2 regions of the Latilactobacillus sp. genome follow, and region 2 is predicted to be linked to the other one. Evidence: predicted binding sites of a transcription regulator. Region 2 holds the regulator's gene; the other holds the start of a gene.
What was found. The regulator NrdR, encoded in region 2, represses ribonucleotide reductase genes. The targets are predictions, from matches to a motif close to ACACNATATATNGTGT.
Positions count from the first base shown of each region.

Region 1 (3,217 bases), on a different contig from region 2:
GGCGCTTATTCACGTGTTTTTCTCTTGCATTAAGAATAACCCATTTGGCTATTAAATTCAATCTTAATCGGCTGACTTTTGTAACCAAAGCTCTCTTAATAAGCCATATAAACGCCCATAATGGTCACTATCCGCATTTTGATTCCACTTAAACATCACTGCATTCGGGTTAACCTTATTGGCTAACGAGATACTTGACGTTGTGATGACTAGATCGGCATCAGCCAAATCAGCATCGTCGTGCGTCACTGTCACATAACGAATATTCTTCAAAGCCATCATTAAATCAAAATAACCTAAGAATGATTGTTCTGATACTAAGACGACCTTCACCGGGTTAGTAGGTGCTACCCGTTGAACAACTTGCCGTAAGACATTATAAAGCCCGCTAACAATTTGATCGCGTAAATCGCTGATAAAATCTAATTGCTTGTCTAAGAGTAAGTAATCGACCGTATCTTCAATATCTTGTTTTAAAACGGGGTTATCCCTCAAGCGTGTGTAATCGTCCATTAAATGGTTCGCCATAATCGACATCACATCTTGTTTAAACATATAGATTGTCATGACAGTGGCCATTAATGTCTGAACTAATCCTTGATAATCTTCTTCATCCAGGTTCAAATGTTCTTCAAGATTAATTGGCACCTTAGCCATGAAATCCATTACGAATTTATGGGTCTTAGGAATATAACGTTCATAGCGATCTTCATAAGATGGCATATACTGATTATTCCCTTGTAACAAGATGGGCCCAAAGTTCATCAAGTCATAAAGGTTAAAAGATTCAGCCATTGCTTCTTCCATCGTCATCTGAGCCATTGCATTTTTAATAATTAACGCTGGCCCAATGAACGGTTGGTTAATATACGTTTTAATCATATTGGGGACTGGGTACCGCAATAAATTTTCTTCGGTAGGTCCTTGAATATAGTGCCGCTGCGCAATCCGATAGTACATTGTCACAACTAAGTATGCACCTAATTCGCGGGTTAAAACATTTGGTTTTGCCAATTGGAACCGTTCGATTGCTAAATCAAACGCCTTTAAAGCATCCAATCGATCAATCGTTTCAAATGGCCATGTGTGCCCATCAGTCGCTAGCCAGAATAAAATGATGAGGACTAAGCGAATCTTATTCTCATCACCTTCTAGGCGAATTGGATCGTAATACATGCGAATATCAAATGACCGGATTAAATCCCGAACACCTTTCAAATGCCGCAATGCGGTTGCTTTGCTGATATCGTGTGATGTCCAAAATTCTTCGAACTTCACTTCTTCACCTTTCAACAAGATGTTTACAAAATCAAAAACATCTGATTGATCCACTAAATGATAGTGATAGGCATCTAGTGGGACACTAAATAATCTTTGAATATCTTCAGTGTCTTCGCCGATAACTTCTTTTAAATCAGCGACGATACTCATATAGGTATTATATAGACTACCATAAGTCCGGTTTAATAAGGCGGCGACCTGTTTTAAATTAACGTCGTCGACTAATGGTTCATTTTTTCGAGATAATGCAATTCTTTTTTTGACGGGTAATTCATCCCGCTTCAAGCTCGCGATATCCAACAACAGACCATATTTATCATTTTCAGCCTGTGTTAAAAAAACACTGTCATTTCTATTCAACTGACTAACCTCCCGGAAAGTATCTATAATGGGCAATTTATTTTACCATTAATGACTTCGCAATGAAACCATACCTCCCCTTGATAAACAAGCGTTGCTTTTTGCGCTAAAAATGCTAGAATATTTAAGTGACGTTTGGTGATGAAACACCACATGTTGTATATCAATAACATTCAAAACACATTTTATAGTCAAAAGAGGGAGACTGATGACATTGCTCGTACTTGCTGGCACAATTGGTGCAGGAAAAACTAGTTTAACAAAATATTTATCTGATCATTTAGGAACGGAAGCTTTTTACGAATCCGTTGATGATAACGAAGTATTACCTTTATTTTATAAAGATCCTACAAAATACGCTTTTTTACTCCAAATCTATTTCTTAAATAAACGATTTGATAGTATCAAGCAAGCTTACACAGATGATAACAACATCTTGGATCGCTCAATCTTCGAAGATTCATTACTCTTCCACTTGAACGCTGATCTCGGTCGTGCCACAGCAACTGAAGTGCGCGTTTACGACGAATTGTTAGCCAACATGATGCAAGAATTACCATTTGCCGCCCACAAGAAACGTCCTGATTTATTAATCCATGTCCGCGTTAGTTTCGAAACAATGCTCTCACGGATTCAAAAACGTGGTCGTTCTTATGAACAATTAGAAGCCGATCCAACCCTCTACGACTATTACAAGGAATTAAACAGCCGTTATGACGCTTGGTACGACGCTTATGATGAAAGTCCTAAGATGCAAATCGACGGCGACGTATTAGACTTCGTTGAAAACGAAGCTGATCGTAAAAAAGTCATCGATATGATCGACCAACGAGTTAAAGAATTAAACGAACAACAATCTAAAGCAATCTAAATCTGATTTAAAAAAGGCCTGGATAAATTATTATCCAGGCCTTTTTTGCATACAAATGTGTACGTTATCAATTGAGCTCAGATTTTTCTAAGTGTGATTTTTGAATCCATAATTCGTGAACAATCCCGTATAAACGAGCGTAATGATCACTATTAGCATTCAACCGCCAAACAAACGGCACTGCTTCTGGATTGGTATAATCTGGTAAGGTGATGCTGGCCGTAGTAACCACTAAATCGGCATCCCGTAAGGCTTCATCACTAGTGCTGACATCAACGTATTGAATGTTATCCAATGCCGCCAAGACATCCATATAACCTAAATAATCTTGTTCAACCACTAAAGCAACCTTCACACGGTTAGCCGGACGATACTGTTGAATTAATTGTCGCATCAAGTTATAGTACGCTTTCACAAGCGCATCTCGATTAGGTTCAAATAATCGAAATTCTGGTTCAGATAAGAGATAATCGACTGTCTGACTAACGCCAGCCCGTAATCGTTCATTGGGCCGCAATAATTTTAAGCGTTCCATTAATTGATGTGATGCTACGGAAGTCATATCATTACCTAACACATGAATATTAGTTGTGACCACAAATAAGGCATTTTGTAACTCGTGATAGACTTTATCTGATATCTTCAAATAGCGCTGAATATCAATTGGCGTCCGTTCCAAAAAATGACGAACAAAATGATAAACTT
Region 1 is NZ_JAMQEX010000021.1:5,106-8,322, reverse strand. Features, by position in the region: gene NDN60_RS09130 (helix-turn-helix domain-containing protein) at 64-1,641, opposite strand; gene NDN60_RS09125 (deoxynucleoside kinase) at 1,850-2,512, shown strand; gene NDN60_RS09120 (helix-turn-helix domain-containing protein) at 2,580-3,217, opposite strand, start outside.
Region 1: the regulator NrdR is predicted to act here: its motif matches at 1,788-1,803, upstream of NDN60_RS09125 (deoxynucleoside kinase).

Region 2 (3,217 bases):
GTAAATACTGCTGACTTTCGGTTAACCACTGCATTTCTTTTTCATTAAAGCCGGCTTTTTGCCATTCTTTTTGTAGCGTCTCAAGCGGTTTTTTAGCCGGTTGTTCACTGTTATTTTGAACGCTATGTCGGCGCGTATAATTATTCAAAACGTTTTGTTCTAACGCATCCATATTGACCCGACTGTCGGCAACATCCATGGTGAGGCCGATTAAGCGTCCCAATTCCATTTCGTCTAATCCGTAAAAATAATGCAAATTAAATAATCGTTGCTCATTACGTAAAATTTCATCCGTATCGATTTGATTCTGTGCAACCACTTCTTGTAATAAAGCCCAATCAAAAGTGCGCAACTCAACTGACGTGAAACTTGGTTTTTGCGCCTTTTTTTGTTGATACGTACTTTGTGCCTCAGCAACTGCCGTAGGGGCCGTTGTTAAATGATCATTTTGAACGTGGAAGACCGTCAAGAAGTTCTTCGTGACCTCTTCGTATTCCTTAGAGCGCACTGGTTGTAGTTTAAAATGCTCTCTCAATTCAACAAACCGCTTCTCACCGACTGATTCGTATAAAATGACACTCAACAAATCATCATTGAAGAAAATATGTGGCTGCATTGGTGCGTATAATTCATACACCAGATTGCGGCCCGTATTGTTATTCTTCTGATAAGTCCGCATTAAACCTAACGCTTCTAACTTATTGCGCGCGTCATAAAAAGCCGGCAAATCAACCCCTAGTAAATTCAACAAGGTCGCATGCGTTTGGAAAGTCGTTTGACTCTTGGCCTGTGTTGATTGGCTCCATAACAAAAGATAGAGACTGTACGCGACAGCCCCCATCAGTGGTTGGTATAAATAGGTGACGACTGTTTGATCAAAATCGCTCAAATAGTTAGCTTTTGTCACCATAAACCCATCTTTAGGACTTAAATAATCAAATGCATCTGACATCCGCTAACTCCTTTCGACTAATCTTGGTCTTTAGCCTTTTCTTTTTTCATCATTTCTTGCAATTCCGCCATAAAAACATTCATGTCTTTAAATTGACGGTAGACACTAGCAAAACGAATGTAAGCAATCTCGTCGACACCTGGTAAAACGGCCATGACGTATTCGCCGACAGCTTGTGACGACACTTCGTTTTCGCCTAATGCCCTGATTTTATTTTCAACTTCATCAACAATTTCAGTCATTTGTTCCATCGTAACCGGTCGCTTTTCGGCAGCCCGGATTAAACCACGTAATAATTTATCGCGGTTAAACTCTTCACGGGTCCCATTTTTCTTAATGACTAATAACGGTGTTTGCTCCACCCTTTCAAAAGTTGTAAACCGGAATTGACAATTTTCGCATTCGCGACGACGCCGAATAACGCGTCCTTCATCTGTTGGTCGACTATCAATTACCCGTGAACTATTTTGATGGCAATGTGGACATAGCATAAAGACACCTTCTTATCTTTTAATTTAAGGAATATTAATTGTATTTTACTATTCTAAACAGACAGTATAATAATATTATAACATGACATGCAACAGAGTGCCTATCGCACCGGGTTACTTTTGAGCATTTACTGAGTGGTGTGAATAAGCGACACAGTCGATTGTTCGCACAACGTGGTAAAGCACAAAAAGTTGATGCGAGAGGCACGTTTTAACCAGCGTGCGTTACCAACCGGGTTGATTCTGAGGATTAGCAGCGTTAGGCGAATAACCGATGCAATCGGTTGTTTGACTGACATCGCTAACCACAGGAATCAGGTTGGTAGTCCACGTTTCAGAGTACTATCGCACCGGGTTACTTTTGCGCATATACGGAGTGGTGTGAATAGACCAAAAAAGGAGCTGGGGCAAAAGTAATTTTGTCTTCAGCTCCTTTTCGGTATCCGAACATTGGTGGTATAAACGTGTTCTATAAGTCATATCCTTCCGGTTAACCCTGAATGTCAAACGATTGCTTCCAGCAATCATTCACCATTCTGTGTTAATCCTCAGGACATACCCGACTTATGGCACACTCCTTCCAAAACTGTCTTTAATTGGGCTTTCAATTGATCCAGTGAACCTTGGTTATCAATCACAAAGTCTGCTCTGTCCCGTTTTTCAGCCAATGATGCTTGACTGTTAATCCGTTTCAAAGCATCTTCGCGACTTAACTGGTTCCGCGCCATTAATCGCGCTAATTGTTTTTCAACCGGCAAATAAACGACTAACACCCCGTCGCAAACCGTTTCGTAGTGCTGTTCATATAACAACGGTAAGTCCAAAACAACTAGCGGTACTTGGTGCGCTTTGGCCTGAGCCATCTCGGTCATAATCGTCTCCCGAATGACCGGTGCTGTAATCGCGTTGAGTTGCGCCAAGGCAGCTTGATTACCAAAGACCAATTTGCCCAAAGCTGCCCGATCGACCTGACCATCTTGTACAAGCTGCTTCCCAAAAGTGGCTTGAATTTGTGCTTGAACGCTTTGATTATTAGCCAACACTTGGTGTGCGACTTGATCCCCATCAATAATAGGAATACCTTGTTGCGCTAGCATTTGCGAAACTGTTGTTTTACCGGTAGCAATACCACCCGTTAAGCCTAGGAAATAAGTCATTATTTTGCATTCCTTTTAATCTGACACTTTGGACAAAAATGCGTCCCCCGCTGTGCCACTTTAATTTTCTCGATGGGTGTCCCACATCGTTCGCAAGGAACCCCTTTTTTGCCGTAAACACGCAGCATTTCTTGGAAGGCGCCAGCATGACCGGTCGCGTTCAAGAACGTGTTAACCGTTGTCCCACCATGATTAATCGCTAGTTCTAATTCAGCAATAATCTCATCGTGGAGGCGATCCGTTTCAGCACGCGTCAAGTCATTGGCTGGTGTTTCTGGATGAATATGGCTTAACCACAACGTTTCATCGACATAAATATTGCCTAGACCGGTCACAACCTTTTGATCCAATAATAATGGCTTGATAGCTTTGTGATGTTTTTGCAACCGTTGATAGAAGTCCGCCTTTAAAAAGGTCGTCGGTGTTGGTTCCGGCCCTAGGTCCTTCAAGCCAGCTACCGTATTTTCCTGACCGGTCTCAATCAACTGCATCCGCCCAAACTTCCGCGTATCTAGGTAACGCATCTGTTGCCCATCCGTGAATTCAAAAATCACGTGCGTATGTTTGGAAATCGGTGCCTCCTTGGCGACCACTTCATACTTACCTTCCATTCGCAG
Region 2 is NZ_JAMQEX010000007.1:84,113-87,329, forward strand. Features, by position in the region: gene NDN60_RS05175 (replication initiation and membrane attachment family protein) at 1-952, opposite strand, end outside; gene nrdR (transcriptional regulator NrdR) at 970-1,443, opposite strand; gene coaE (dephospho-CoA kinase) at 1,992-2,600, opposite strand; gene mutM (DNA-formamidopyrimidine glycosylase) at 2,600-3,217, opposite strand, start outside.